Cupriavidus taiwanensis LMG 19424: one gene and its partner. The protein of the gene in region 1 interacts with the protein of each later gene in a pairwise test. Links are inferred from orthologs where the notes say so. Each region holds a gene or a part of one and is shown in the gene's direction. Other genes may lie near its edges. The genes, in order: badI and rfaD.

Region 1 (11,622 bases):
CGGCGGAGCGGCCCGACGCCGACTACCCGATGGTGCTGATTACCGGGCGCCAGCTCGAGCACTGGCATACCGGCAGCATGACGCGCCGCGCCGGCGTGCTGGACGCGATCGAACCCGATCCGGTGGCGCTGGTGCATCCGCTGGACCTCGACGCGCTCGGCGGCACGCCCGGCGGCGTGGTCACGCTGTCGTCGCGGCGCGGCGAGGTCACGCTTTATGCGCGCGCCGATGCCGGCACGCCGCGCGGCGCCGTGTTCGTGCCGTTCTGCTACTACGAGGCGGCGATCAACAAGCTGACCAACGCGGCGCTGGACCCGTTCGGCAAGATTCCCGAGTTCAAGTATTGCGCGATCAGGATGACGGTGGGCGGCGAGGTGCCGGTGCAGTCCAGCTATGGCGGCGGGCAGATCCTTGAGCCCGCTTCAGCCTAGCCGCAAGGACCGGTGGTGTTTCGCATCGCAGGCGGGACACCACCTGAGCCTCAATAATTCATCGTCACGTTAAGCATGGCGACGCGCGGATTGCCGACTGGCAGCACGTTGTTGTTCAGGCCGCCTGCGTAGTACATCTTGTCGAACACGTTCTTGACGTTGAATGCCGCACGCCAGTGCGAGGCCACGTAGCCGACGGCAAGATCGGCGACGGCATAGCCCGGCACGGTGTAGTTGAAGCTGTAGCCGCGCTTGGCGCTCTCGCCCCGCACGCCGGCGCCGACGTACCAGCCGGCCAGCGCGCCACGCAGGCGATACTGGCTCCAGACCGAAAAGCTGTGCCGCGGGACGCTGTTCAGCGGCTTGCCGACGTTGGCGGCGGTGGTGTCCTCGGTGACTTCGCTGGCGATATAGGCATAGGCCGCCGACACGCTCAGGCCATTGCCGAGATCCTGCGTCAGCTCAAGTTCCAGCCCGCGCGAGCGCTGTTCGCCGACGGCCACGCTGAAACCGGTATTGACCGGATCGCTGCTGAGCACATTGGCGCGCGTCAGGTCGAACGCGGCCAGCGTCAGCAGGCCGGTCTTGCCCGGCATGTCGAACTTGACGCCTACCTCGTACTGGCGGCCCTTCTCGGGCTTGAAGGTCGCGCCGCTGGCATCGGTGCCGGCATTCGGCAGGAACGACGTGGCGAAGCTTGCGTACGGCCGCGCCCAGTGCGTCAGGTCGTACATCACGCCCGCGCTGCCGGTGACGGCGTTGCTGTCATTGTCGGTACGCGACGACGCCAGCCGGTCCGTTGTGCCCGTCCGCGCGGATTCGTAGCGCACGCCGCCGGTCACGGTCCAGCGCTCCCCCACGCGGACCTGGTCGCGCAGGTAAAGCCCCAGCGCATCCAGGGTATCGGTCGCATCCAGGCTATAGGCGGACGGGCAGTTGATGCTGGCGCCGTAGACCGGGTTGTAGACGTTCAGCGCCGCGACGCGGCAGGTCTTCTGCAGGCGGTCTTCCTTGGTGTGTCGGTAGTCGACGCCGAAGGTCACGCTGTGGGCATGCCCGGTGAACGCAAAGGTACGCTGCACGTTGGTGTCGACGCCGAACGAATCGCCGGAAAAGCTCTGCTGCGTGCCGCTGCGGTTCATCGACTGGCTGTTGAGGGCCATGGTGCCGGCCGATACCAGCGTGCCGGTCAGCGACGAGGTCTGGTAGCGCAGGTTCTGGTTCAGGGTCCAGCCGGAGTCGAAGCGATGCGTCAGCGCGTAGCCGATGCGGTTCTGCTCGCCGTCATAGGACGGCGCATTGGGTTCGCCGATAAAGCGGTTGGCCGGCACCACGCCATTGCGGTTCGGCACCAGCGTGCCGTTCACGGGCAGGCCCTGCTGGCGCACGTAGTTGCGCTGGTTGTGGCTGGCCAGGATGGTGAAGTCGGTGCGCGCGCCAAGGTCCAGCGTCAGCGACGGCGCGAGCCAGCGGTTGCGATACCAGACAAAGTCGGTCGGATCGTCGCTGTTCATCACCAGCCCGTTCAGGCGGAACGCCGCCTTGCTGTCCCTGGCCAGCGGCGCGCCCACGTCGACCGTCATCTGCCGGAAGCCGTAGTTGCCGACGGTGAGGCCCAGTTCGCCGAACAGTTCCGCGCGCGGGCGCTTGCTGACCATGTTGACCAGGCCGCCGGGCTGTACCGCGCCGAACAGGATCGAGGCCGGCCCCTTGAGGACTTCCACGCGCTCCACGCCGAACAACTGCTGCGCCACGCGGTTGTTGCTGTCGACCAGCAGCCCGTCGGCAAAGATCGATTCCGAGGCGCGCTGGCCGCGGATGATGAAGTCGTCCCAGCCGCGCCGGCCGAAGGTATTGGTGACCACGCCGGCGGAATTCTGCAGCGCGTCGCTGAGGTTTTGTGCCTGCTGGCTGTCGAGCAGGTCGCGCGTGATCACGGTGATCGATTGCGCGGCGTCGGCCGCCGATTCCCCCGACTTGGTCACGCCAGCGGCGCGCCGCGTGGCGAAACCGATGTCGGCCTGTCCGTCACCGGCGGCACTCACCGTCACGGATGGCAGCGTGGCAACGTCTTCGGCGGCGTGGGAGGCAACGGCTGGCAGCAGCAGGGAACTAGCGGCTGCAGGGATGGCAAGACGGCGGAAAAGCATGACGGCCCGGTGCGAAAGCAAAGAAAGGCCGAATAATAAATGAGAATAATTCTTGTTCCTAGGATTTTATCGACGCAGGCACGGTTGCTTCGTCAACATGCGGAATACCGGCGAAATGGCGAAATGGCAAAATGCCGAATCGCGAAATGGCAGCGCGGCCGCGCTCACATGGTGTCGTCGCGATCCTCGATCACCGACATATGCCAGCAGGACATAAACAGCGCGGCAATCAGCGGACCTATCACGAAGCCGTTGATGCCGAACACGGACATGCCGCCCAGGGTGGAGATCAGCACGACCCAGTCCGGCAGCTTGGTGTCCTTGCCGACGAGAATCGGGCGCAGCACGTTGTCGACCGCGCCAATCACCAGGGTACCGATGGCGATCAGCGCGATACCCTTCCAGGCCGGGCCGGCCAGCAGGAAATAAATCGCGGCAGGGCCCCAGACCAGCGCGGCGCCAACCGCCGGCAGCAGCGACAGGAACGCCATCAGCGTGCCCCACAGCAGCGCGCCATTGATGCCCAGCAGCAGGAACGCCAGGCCGCCCAGTATCCCCTGCACCGCCGCCACCACCACGTTGCCCTTGACCGTGGCGCGGACCACGGTGGTGAAGCGGCCGACCAGCCGGCGCGTGTGCGCGTCGCTCAGCGGCATGGCCTCGCGGAAGCGATGGGAAATCATCGCGCCGTCGCGCAGCAGGAAAAACACCAGGTACAGCATGACGCCGAGGCCGACGGCGAACTGCAGCGTGTTCTGGCCGATGGCTACGGCCTGGGCCGCCATGAACTGGCTGATGCGGGCAGCACCTTCGGTCAGCTTTGCCTGCAACCCGGCTACGTCGGCGAGTCCCATCTCATTCAGCCAGGCTTCGACCGAAGCCGGCAGGGCCTGCACGGCGGTCTGGAAGTATTGCCCGAAGTCCCATTTGCCGGTCCGGATCTGCTGGTAGGCAAAGGCCGCTTCCTGCGCGAGCGTGGCAATCATCAGGAACACCGGAATAATGGCCATCAGCACGCAGACCAGCAGCGTAGCCAGCGCGGCGAGATTTTCGCGGTTGCCGAATCGCACCGTCAGCTTGCGGTGCATGGGGTGAAACAGGATGGCCAGGATGGTGCCCCACAGGATCGCGCTGTAGAAGGGCAGCAGTATCCAGATAAACGCAATGGTGACGGCGACCAGAAGGATGTAAAAACCTTTCAAATTGCGCATCGGGTAGTCCGCGAATAGAGTCGTCCAGGCACGATGCCGATGATGCCCTGCACGAGGTTTTCCCTTCCATTACCCGTCGGCGTCAGCGGGAGCGTTGCCGAAGGCGTTGCGCTCCATGATCTGGTGATCTTTTCCATGGATCAGCAGCTCGACCTTTGCACGCCTGGCTTTTTCCATGCCGGTAGCGATCGCATGATCCAGCGACGTGAATCGCTGCTGGTTGCCGGAGCGGCCTTCCGCTTCGACGGCCCAGCCGTTATGGGTCGGCACGACATGGATATTCTTGCCAGGCATGGCGCTCTCCGGAAGTTGGCAGTAAGAGTGTCAGCGCTGTGCCGTTGCCGAGGTATCGGACGCCGTCTGACAAGGCCGTCGGATATCCGGAAAGAAGGCACAGCCATCCGGCGGCGGCAACGCCCGCCAGGCGCCATGGCGGGCGTTCTTCATGACAAGGACAGAGTGCCGCGCCGCTCAGCGCATCTTGTCGATAATCCCTTGCATCTCGTCGACGTTGAAGGCGCGCAGCGTTTGCGTGCGCACGTTGCCCAGCGCGCCGACCGCGAGGCCGAATGCGGTCATGCTGGCGTCATCCTGCGCCTCGACGGTCAGCACGATGTCGTATTTGCCCAGGGTCCAGTAGATGTCTTTCATCTGCACCCCAAAGCGCGCCCCCATCTCGCGCACCGCGGCGGCGCGCTTGGTGGTGTCCTTGACGGCGCGGATGCCCTGGTCGGTGAAACTGGCTAGCACGATATAGCGGGTCATGGCGGGATCTCCGGTAAAGGATCGATCGAACGCCGTCCCGGCTGCGCGCACGCGACCGGTCGCAGCAAGCCGGGGCAGTGGTTCAGGGCGTCCCGGCGCAGCGCCTGGGGCCCCCTGAGCAACCCCACACCGACGCATATCGCGCGCCAGCCGGCGTGGCGCGCCGCGCTGCGGCAGGTGCCGCGGTGCATGCCATCGCGCCGCAGCGCGCTGTGTATCAGTTCTGATACAGCAGGCTCGCCTCAGTCCTGTGCCGGCCCGCTGTCGCTGCCTTCCGGCGTATCGAGCGCGCGCATGTTGTCCAGCAATTTCAGCAGGTAATGCAGCGTGTGCGTCAGGTCGTTGGTGGAGAACCCGTCCAGCGCCTGCTCGTAGTACTGCCGGATCTTCGGCTGCGCCTGGTGCAGCCATACCTCGCGGCCCGGCTCGCTCATCCGCACCAGCCGCGAGCGGCGATCGCGCCCGTCTGGCGCCAGCGTGACGTGGCCGTCCCGTTCCATCCGGCTGACCAGCCCGGACAGGTTCTGGCGGCTCACCATCAGGTAGCGTGCCAGGTCGCCGACGCTCATGCCATCAGCGGCTTGTGGCCGCGACAGCGCACCCAGCACGGCCCATTGCTGTGTCGTCAGGCCTTCCGCTTCGACGGCGCGCGAGCCCGTTTTATGCAACATATTTGCGCATTGGTACAGGCGGAAGAACAGCCGGTTGGCCAGTTCCATGCGCGCAGTGGTAGGGAGTTCGTCTCCGTTTTCCGGGTTAACCATAGTCATTTCCAAAGGATAGCGGCCTTGCGCGCGCTGTCTGTCGCGCCTAGTATACGTCAATATATTGACGTAAATAAAGGTGCATGTGGCGGCGACACCGCCGGCACGATAGCACCGGAACCCTGAAAGGAGAACGGCTGTGCAAGGACTCGAAGGCAAGGCGGTCATCGTGACCGGCGGTGGTGGCGGTATCGGCGGCGCAACCTGTTTGCGCTTTGCGCGTGCGGGCGCGGCGGTGGGCGTGCTCGATTTGAATCCGGAGGCGGGCGAGCGCGTGGCGGCGCAGATCCGCGATGCCGGCGGCCGCGCGTTGGCGGTGCGCTGCGACATCACCGATCGCTCCAGCGTCGATGCGGCAGTCGCGGCGGTGGAGCAGGGACTGGGCCCTGTCGACGTGCTCGTCAACAACGCCGGCTGGGACGTGTTCCGTCCGTTCGTCAAGACCGAGCCGGCGCAGTGGGAGCGGCTGATCGCCATCAACCTGACCGGCGCACTGCATATGCACCACGCGGTGCTGCCCGGCATGGTGGCGCGCAAGCGCGGGCGCATCGTCAATATCGCTTCGGATGCCGCCCGCGTGGGGTCTTCCGGCGAAGCGGTGTATGCCGCGTGCAAGGGCGGGCTGGTGTCGTTCTCCAAGACCATCGCGCGCGAGCATGCGCGCCACGGCATCACCGTGAACGTGGTGTGCCCGGGGCCGACCGAGACCGCGCTGTTCGAAGACTACAAGCAGGGCGCGGGCAACCCCGAGAAGCTGGTGGAAGCCTTCACCCGCTCGATCCCGCTGGGCCGCATCGGCCAGCCCGACGACCTGCCCGGCGCGGTGCTGTTCTTCGCCGGCGACGATGCGGCCTTCATCACCGGCCAGGTATTGAGCGTGTCGGGCGGCCTGACCATGAACGGCTGAGCGCAAGCCATCCAACTGACAACGGAGACGACCATGCAATACGAAGATATCCGCTATGAGGTGCGCAACGGCGCGGCCTGGATCATCATCAACCGCCCGGAAAAGATGAACGCCTTCCGCGGCCGCACCTGCGACGAACTGATCCACGCCATCAACCGCGCAGGCTATGACCGCGAGATCGGCGCCATCGTGCTGGCCGGCGCCGGCGAGAAGGCCTTCTGCACCGGCGGCGACCAGTCCGCGCACGAAGGCCAGTACGACGGCCGCGGCACCATCGGGCTGCCGATGGAAGAACTGCACAACGCCATCCGCGACGTGCCCAAGCCGGTGATCGCGCGCGTGCAGGGCTATGCCATCGGCGGCGGCAACGTGCTGTGCACGATCTGCGATTTCACCATCGCTTCGGACAAGGCCGTGTTCGGCCAGGTCGGCCCGCGGGTCGGCTCGGTGGATCCCGGCTATGGCACTGCGTTCCTGGCTCGCGTGGTCGGCGAGAAGAAGGCGCGCGAAATCTGGTACCTGTGCCGCCGCTATCCCGCCGCCGAGGCGCTGGCGATGGGGCTGGTCAACGCCGTGGTGCCGCACGAGCAGCTCGACGCCGAAGTGCAGAAGTGGTGCGACGAGATCCTGGACAAGAGCCCGACCGCGATCGCCATTGCCAAGCGCTCGTTCAACATGGACACCGCACACCAGGGCGGCATCGCCGGCATGGGCATGTATGCGCTCAAGCTCTACTACGACACGGAGGAATCGCGCGAGGGCGTGCGTGCCTTCCAGGAAAAGCGCAAGCCGGACTTCCGCAAGTACGCGAAGTGAAAGGAGCCAGCGGAGACAGCCATGAATCCCTACCTTGACGAAGACCTGTCGGCGCTGGCCGAACATGCCCGTCGCTTTGCCGACGCCCGTGTCGCATCCGGCTACCTGGAGCGAGACCGTACCCGCGTGCTCGACCGCGCGCTGATGCGCGAGATGGGCGAGATGGGCTTTATTGCGCCCGAGTTGCCGGAACACTACGGCGGGCAGGGCATGGGCTCGCTCGCGGCAGGCGTGATCCACGAAGCGGTGGCGCGCGCCGACCTGAGCCTGTCGTACATCAACCTGCTGGCCTCGCTGAACGGGCAGATCCTGGCGCACCACGCGCGGCCGGAGATCGCCGGCCCGTGGCTGCAGCGCCTGACGCGCGGCGAAGCGCTGCTGGCGATCGCGCTGACCGAGCCGCGCGGCGGCTCGGACGCGGCCAGCCTGCGCCTGCGCATGGAGCGCGATGGCGACCACTATGTGCTCAACGGCGAGAAGACTTCGATCTCCGCCGCAGACCAGGCCGATGCCGCGGTGGTGTTCGCGCGCAGCGGTTCGGTCGAGGCGGGCGCGCGCGGCGTGTCGGCGCTGCTGGTGCCGATGGACCTGCCCGGCATTACGCGCAACCGCTTCGACTGCCATGGCCAGCGCGCCATCGGGCGCGGCTCGATCTTCTTCGAGAACGTGCGCGTGCCGGCCAGCCATCTGCTCGGCAAGGAGGGCGAAGGCTTCGTGCAGGTGATGCAGGGTTTCGATTTCTCGCGCGCGCTGATCGGCCTGCAGGTGCTGGCCGTGGCACAGGCGGCGCTGGACGAGACCTGGGAGTACGTGGCCGGGCGCCAGGCCTTCGGCAAGCCGCTGTCGGCGTTCCAGGGCGTGTCGCACCCGCTGGCCGACTTCGAGACCCAGGTGCAGGGCGCGCGCCTGCTGTGCCTGCAGACGCTGTGGCTGAAGGACCGCGGCCTGCCGCATACCGCCGAAGCCGCGATGTGCAAGTGGTGGGCGCCCAAGCTGGCGTACGACGTGGTGCACCAGTGCCTGCTGTCGTTCGGCCACGGCGGCTATGACCGCGGCGTGATGGAGCAGCGCCTGCGCGACGTGCTCGGCTTCCAGATCGGCGACGGCACCGCGCAGATCATGAAGACCATCATCGCGCGCACCCGCGCGGGGCGCGAAGCGGTACCGGCCTGACGCGCGCGCCCGACGCACCGACTGGCAGCACACAACAACGAGGAGACCGCCATGGATTTCGACGCCGTATTGATCGCGCCGCGCCGTGCCGCCAGCATTGCCGCCGGGCACTGGCAGGACCGTACCATCCACGACTATCTTGCCGCCTGCGTGCGTGACCGGCCCGACGCGCCCGCGCTGACAGCGCTCAGCATCGACCGTCAGCACGTGACGCGCTTCACCCGGCGGGAACTCGCGCGCATGGCCGACCGCGTGGCGGTGGGTCTTTCCCGCCTCGGCATCGCGGCCGGCGACGTGGTCTCATGCCAGCTGCCCAACGGCTGGCACCTGAGCGTGCTGTACCTGGCCTGCGCGCGCCTGGGCGCGGTGCTCAACCCGGTGATGCCGATCTTCCGCGAGCGCGAGCTGTCGTTCATGCTGGCGCACGCGCAAAGCAAGGTGGTGGTGGTGCCGAAGCTGTTCCGCGGCTTCGACCATGCGCAGATGCTGCGGGGTTTGCGCGATGCGTTGCCCGCGCTGCGTCATGTCGTCGTGGTCGATGGCGATGGCGACGACAGCTTCGAGGCGCTGCTGAGCGGCCCGCACTGGGAAGACGGCGCCGATGCCGCTGCCATCCTGCAGCGCAGCCGCACCGGTCCGGACGACGTCACGCAGCTGATCTACACCTCCGGCACCACAGGCGAGCCCAAGGGCGTGATGCATACCGCGAACACGCTGTTCTCCAACATCGTTGCCTATGCCGGCCGGCTGCATCTCGGCGGCGACGACGTGGTGCTGATGGCATCGCCGATGGCACACCAGACCGGCTTCATGTACGGCCTGATGATGCCGGTGATGCTGGGCGCGCATGCGGTGCTGCAGGACATCTGGGACCCGGTCCGCGCCGCCGCGCTGATCCGCGACGAGGGTGTGACCTTTACCATGGGTTCCACGCCATTCCTGACCGACCTGGCGCGCGTGGTGGCCGACTCCGGTGTGCCGGTGCCGAGCCTGCGGATCTTCCTGTGCGCGGGCGCACCGATTCCGGGCGCGCTGGTCGAGCAGGCACGGCAGGCGCTGGGCGCGAAGATCGTATCCGCGTGGGGCATGACCGAGAACGGCGCGGTCACCACGACGCTGCCGGAAGACAGCGACGAACGCGCGTCGACCACCGACGGTTGCCCGCTGCCCGGCGTGGCGATCCGGGTGGTCGATGGCACCGACACGGACGTGCCCGTCGGCGAAACCGGCCGGCTGCTGGTGCGCGCCTGCTCCAACTTCGGCGGCTACCTGAAGCGCCCGCAGCTGAACGGCACCGATGCCGACGGCTGGTTCGACACCGGCGACCTGGCCCGGCTGGACGCGGACGGTTACCTTCGCATCGCCGGCCGCAGCAAGGACGTGATCATCCGCGGCGGCGAGAACATTCCCGTGCTGGAGATCGAGACCCTGCTGTACCGGCATCCCGCGGTGGCGCAGGTGGCGATCGTGGCCTATCCCGATGCGCGCCTCGGCGAGCGTGCGTGCGCCTTCGTGGTGCCGCGGGCGGGGCAGTCCATCGACCTGGACGGCATGGTCGACTGGCTCAAACAGCAGAAGATGGCGCTGCAATACATTCCCGAGAAACTGGTGGTGCGGGATGCGCTGCCAGCCACGCCCGCCGGCAAGATCCAGAAGTTCCGGCTGCGCGAGATGCTGGTGGGCGATGCGGGCTTTATCTAAATTGCGCAATTAACCGCCATGACCCGAACGCGCCCGCCAACGCGCGGGCGCGGCAAGCCACCAAGGGTGGTGGCGGAAAGTAGTGGTGGGCGGGGTGCGTCAACGGCCTGCACCGGGATAGCCGTGTCTGCGCGGGGCCAGCCAGCGCCACAGCCGGTGCCGCCATGCGCCGCGGGCGTGATGGGCGACGGACTTGCGGCGGGTCACGTGCAGCGAGGCGGCGGTGATCGCATACAACTCGACATGGCCGGCGTCGGACAAGGTGAAGCATTCGCTTGCCGTCAGCGCCGTGTCCTTGGGATCGCCATCGCGGATCAGCCACAGTTCGCCAGCGGTGCAGCGCACCGCAACCTGTTCGCCAGGCCCGGCGACCAGCCGCAGCGAGCTGCGGGCGGGCAGGGTGGCGGTCATGTCGTTACTGACCAGGTACATGATGGTCTCCCGGTTCAGGCCACGGCCAGGCCGCCGGATACCGGCACCTGGCGCGGCCCGGATGGCGGCCGTACGAAATCGGCGAGGCGCTGGATCACCGCAGGATCGCGCAGGATGCGGCGATGGCCGAGGCCGGTGGTGGTCTCCAGCCGTGCACCCGGCCAGGCGCCGGCGATGGCCGCGCCATCTTCCCAGCGCACTTCCTTGTCGTCGCGGTCATGGATTACCAGCGTCGGCGGCACCGGGCGGACGCGGCCCAGGTCCGGCACATTGAAGGCGGACCATGGCATGCCCAGCCAGCGCTCGCTGTGGCGCTGCATGCGGCCCAGCACGGCTGGCGTCACGCCAAGTTGCCATGCCAGCGCCGCGCATGCCGCGCCCATGTCGGCGGGCGCGCCCAGCAGCACCGCGGCGCTTGCGGGCAGGCCCTCGCGCAATGCGAGGGCTACCGCCGCGCCGCCCAGGGAATGTCCCACCACGGCATGGACCGGGCCGGCATGCCACGCTGCCGCCAGCAAGGCGCGCGACATTTCCAGCACGGAGGTCTGCGCGGCGCCGCGCGCGCCGGCATCGGAGGCGCCGTGGGAAAGCGCATCGAACGCGACGACACGCATGCCGGCTGCCAGCAGGCCATCGATCACTGCATGCCACTGGCCCGCATGGCCGCCCCACCCGTGGGCGAGCAGCACCACCGGGCCGGCATGGCCCCAGCGGTAGACCCGCACGCGCCGGCTGGGGCCATGGCCGGTGACCAGGGCCCAGTCGGCCCGCGCCCGGTCGAGCGCGTGCCGTGCCGCGGACGTGGCGGCGGCGCGCGGCGGGCTGAACCAGATGCGCTCGAGCCGGCGTGCCGTCGCTGCGGGCATCACCATGCTGCCGGCTTGCCAGCGCAGGCGCTGCAAGCCCATCAGCACGCGCCGGAAGGCGCCGTCGGTGCCGGCGGATGGCGACGCATCGGTGGTGCGCGATGCCGTCACCGCGGCGGCGGGAGAAGGGGAAACCGGGGTAGGAGAAGAGACTGCTTGCGTCACGACCTGCACCTCCAATGGATTCTGGATTGCGCGGCGTCATCGGAACCGGGCGGGCCGGAGGCGTCTCGCGCTTCTTAACGACCGACCAGTCGTGCTTTTTTCAGTACAAAAAAAGCCCGCCGGAGCGGTTTGCTGCCCGCCGGCGGGGTAGCGCCGGCGCCGATGTCATGACCCGGCAGGGTGGGTCGCACCTGCGGTGGCACGCGCGACCAATGCCGCAAAGGCGTGCCGTGCCATCGCT
Region 2 (3,298 bases), on another replicon or contig:
CCTGGTGGTCGGCGACATGATGCTGGACCGCTATTGGTTCGGCGACGTCGAGCGCATTTCGCCCGAAGCGCCGGTGCCGGTGGTGCAGGTCAAGCGCAGCGACGAGCGCCTCGGCGGCGCCGCCAACGTGGCCCGCAACGCCGCGGCGCTTGGTGCGCGCGTCGGCATGCTGGGCGTGGTCGGCGACGACGAGCCGGCGCGCACGCTCGAGGCACTGCTGGCCGAGAGCCACGTGCAGCCCTACCTGCACCGCGATGCCAAGATCAACACCACCATCAAGCTGCGCGTGGTGGCGCACCAGCAGCAGCTGCTGCGCGTGGATTTCGAGAACACGCCGGCGCACGAAGTGCTGCTCGCGGTACAGGACCGGTTCCAGGGCCTGATCAACGATTACCAGGTGCTGGTGCTGTCCGACTACGGCAAGGGCGGGCTCACCCATGTCACGCGCATGATCGATGCCGGCCGCGCGGCCGGCCGCAAGGTGCTGGTCGACCCCAAGGGCGACGACTACTCGCGCTACCGCGGCGCCACGCTGATCACGCCCAACCGTGCCGAAATGCGCGCCGTGGTCGGGGCCTGGAAGACCGAGGCCGACCTGACCATCCGCGCGCAGAACTTGCGCCGCGCGCTGCAACTCGAAGCGCTGCTGCTGACGCGCTCGGAAGAGGGCATGACGCTCTATACCGAAGCCGAAGTGCTGCACGTGTCCGCCCAGGCTCGCGAGGTCTATGATGTATCCGGTGCCGGCGACACCGTGATCGCCACGCTCGCCACCATGATGGGTGCCGGCGTGCCGCTCAAGGAAGCCGTGCAGCATGCCAATCGCGCCGGCGGCATCGTGGTCGGCAAGCTGGGCACCGCCGTCGTCACTTATCCCGAATTGTTCGGCGCCGCCGCCTGAGGCGCGGCGTCCTCTTTTGATCCGACCATGACCATCATCGTCACCGGTGCCGCGGGTTTTATCGGCAGCAATCTCGTCAAGGGCCTGAACGAACGCGGCGAGACCAACGTCATCGCCGTCGACAACCTGACCCGTGCCGACAAGTTCCACAACCTGGTCGATTGCGAGATCTCCGATTACCTGGACAAGCAGGACTTCCTCGCGCGCTTTGCCCGAGGCGAGTTCGGCAAGGTCCGCGCGGTGTTCCATGAAGGCGCGTGCTCCGACACCATGGAGACCGATGGCCGCTACATGATGGAGAACAACTACCGCTACACGCTGTCGCTGATGGAAAGCTGCCTGGAGCAGGGCACGCAGTTTCTCTATGCATCGTCGGCGGCCACTTACGGCGCCTCGCAGGTGTTCCGCGAAGACCGCGAGTTCGAGCGTCCGCTGAACGTGTACGGCTATTCCAAGTTCCTGTTCGACCAGATCGTGCGCCGCCGGCTGCCGTCGGCGCTGTCGCAGATCGTCGGCTTCCGCTACTTCAACGTGTACGGGCCGCGCGAAACGCACAAGGGCCGCATGGCGTCGGTGGCGTTCCACAACTTTAACCAGTTCCGCGCCGACGGCACGGTGAAGCTGTTCGGCGAATACGGCGGCTACGGTCCCGGCATGCAGAGCCGCGATTTCATTTCGGTGGAGGACGTGGTCAAGGTCAACCTGTTCTTCTTCGACCACCCCGAGAAGTCCGGCATTTTCAACCTGGGCACTGGCCGCGCCCAGCCGTTCAACGATATCGCCGCCACCGTGGTCAACACGCTGCGCGAAGCCGAAGGCAAGCCGCCCCTGTCGCTGGACGACCTGGTCCAGGAAGGACTGGTCGAGTACGTCAAGTTTCCCGACGCCCTGCGCGGCAAGTACCAGTGCTTCACGCAATCGGACGTGTCCAAGCTGCGCGGCGCCGGCTACAGCGAGCGCTTCCTGAGCGTTGAAGAAGGCGTGGCGCGCTACTGCCGCTGGCTGCTCGAGCGCAACGGCTGAACCCCGCGTCGTCCCTGCCTCACGGCGCCCGACACGCTTTCGTGCGGCCGCTGTCAACTTTTGTTGCCGCATGCGCCGCCCGCGCGGCGCGCCCCTATCCTGACCTGACCTCGCCGCCCCGGCGGGGGTGGTACCTCAGACCATCCACAGGAAAGGAGAGCCTTCATGGCCATGCACTGGATCCGGCAACTTGCCCGGCGTTATTCCCTGATCTCCCTCGCGGCAACCTTCTGCCTGCTTGCCGGCGGCACCGCGCGCGCCGCCGTCGACGTCAACACCGCGGACGAGGCGGCGCTGACCTCGATCAAGGGTGTGGGGGCGGCCACGGCCCGCCACATCGTCGAGGAGCGCAACAAACGCGGGCCGTTCAAGGACGCCGCCGACCTGGCCGAGCGCGTCAGCGGCATCGGTCCGAAGTCCGTGACCAAGCTGCAGGACGCCGGCCTGACCATCGCCGGCAAGGGGGCGGCCACCGCCGCGCCATCCGCTGCGCCACCTGCTACGCCCGCTGCCACGCCGGCGCTGGCTAAAGGGGCAAAGGCAGCGCCCGCGCCGGCCAAGCCGGCCCGCTAGCCTAGCATTGCTGCCCTGCGCCCGGTCGTGCCTCGGCCGGGTGCATTGTTGCTGGTATGCGTTGTGCTACAGGTCACCGGCTTCGCAGGCCCCGTGGCGGCGGAGTATCATGCGGACGCCGCGCAGGCAGGTCCTGCCGCGCGGCTGCCGACCGGCACAACCAAACAACCAGGCACAAGCGCGGCGGCCGCCGATCCGGTGGCCAGCCCGGACCACAGGGAGCAAGACGATATGGCGAATGGCGAGGACGCGGGATTCCTGCCGCAATGGCGGCTCAAGACCGAAGGTGTGATCGGGCCCGATGAGCGCCTGCCCGCGGGGCAGACGCTGCTGGCCGGGATCCAGCACGTGGTGGCGATGTTCGGCTCGACCGCCATCGCGCCGATCCTGATGGGCTTCAACCCGAATATCGCCATCCTGTTTTCCGGCATCGGCACGCTGATCTTCTTCCTGTGCGTGCGCGGCCGGGTACCGAGCTACCTGGGCTCCAGCTTCGCCTTCATTGCGGTGGTGATCGCCGCCACCGGCTATGCCGGCAGCGGCCCCAACCTCAATATCCCGGTGGCGCTGGGCGGCATCATCGCCGCGGGCGCGCTGTACACGCTGATCGGGCTGGTCGTGCAGGCGGCGGGCTACGCCTGGGTGGAAAAGCTGATGCCGCCGGTGGTGACCGGCGCCATCGTCGCGGCGATCGGGCTGAACCTGGCCCCGGTGGCGGTCAAGGCGGTCAGCGGTGCGGCGCTCGATACCTGGGTGGGGCTGCTGACCGTGGTCGCGGTGGGGCTGGTCGCGGTACGCGCG

Evidence for each region.
Region 2: the proteins of badI (region 1) and rfaD interact in binary tests that used the Escherichia coli proteins (3 or more experiments, as listed by UniProt). The link is inferred for Cupriavidus taiwanensis LMG 19424 from one-to-one orthologs.

Annotation. Positions count from the first base shown.
Region 1 is NC_010530.1:1,595,541-1,607,162, reverse strand. What follows is about bases 5,348-8,152. They hold badI (2-ketocyclohexanecarboxyl-CoA hydrolase), read left to right. Parts: upstream 5,348-6,261; coding sequence 6,262-7,044; downstream 7,045-8,152. Other genes in these bases: aliB (cyclohexanecarboxyl-CoA dehydrogenase), read left to right, coding at 7,066-8,152; badH (2-hydroxycyclohexanecarboxyl-CoA dehydrogenase), read left to right, coding at 5,461-6,228. In the rest of the region: fdhF (formate dehydrogenase subunit alpha), read left to right, coding at 1-431; RALTA_RS22820 (TonB-dependent siderophore receptor), read right to left, coding at 482-2,581; RALTA_RS22815 (AI-2E family transporter), read right to left, coding at 2,746-3,792; RALTA_RS22810 (DUF2188 domain-containing protein), read right to left, coding at 3,862-4,086; RALTA_RS22805 (GYD domain-containing protein), read right to left, coding at 4,264-4,557; RALTA_RS22800 (MarR family winged helix-turn-helix transcriptional regulator), read right to left, coding at 4,800-5,321; more of aliB, read left to right, coding at 8,153-8,217; aliA (cyclohexanecarboxylate-CoA ligase), read left to right, coding at 8,269-9,918; RALTA_RS22775 (DUF2917 domain-containing protein), read right to left, coding at 10,018-10,350; RALTA_RS22770 (alpha/beta fold hydrolase), read right to left, coding at 10,365-11,381; RALTA_RS22765 (TetR/AcrR family transcriptional regulator), read right to left, coding at 11,547-11,622. UniProt on the Escherichia coli protein: Converts o-succinylbenzoyl-CoA (OSB-CoA) to 1,4-dihydroxy-2-naphthoyl-CoA (DHNA-CoA).
Region 2 is NC_010528.1:815,698-818,995, forward strand. What follows is about bases 28-2,926. They hold rfaD (ADP-glyceromanno-heptose 6-epimerase), read left to right. Parts: upstream 28-928; coding sequence 929-1,924; downstream 1,925-2,926. Other genes in these bases: rfaE1 (D-glycero-beta-D-manno-heptose-7-phosphate kinase), read left to right, coding at 28-901; RALTA_RS03795 (ComEA family DNA-binding protein), read left to right, coding at 2,090-2,497; RALTA_RS03800 (solute carrier family 23 protein), read left to right, coding at 2,729-2,926. In the rest of the region: more of rfaE1, read left to right, coding at 1-27; more of RALTA_RS03800, read left to right, coding at 2,927-3,298. UniProt on the Escherichia coli protein: Catalyzes the interconversion between ADP-D-glycero-beta-D-manno-heptose and ADP-L-glycero-beta-D-manno-heptose via an epimerization at carbon 6 of the heptose.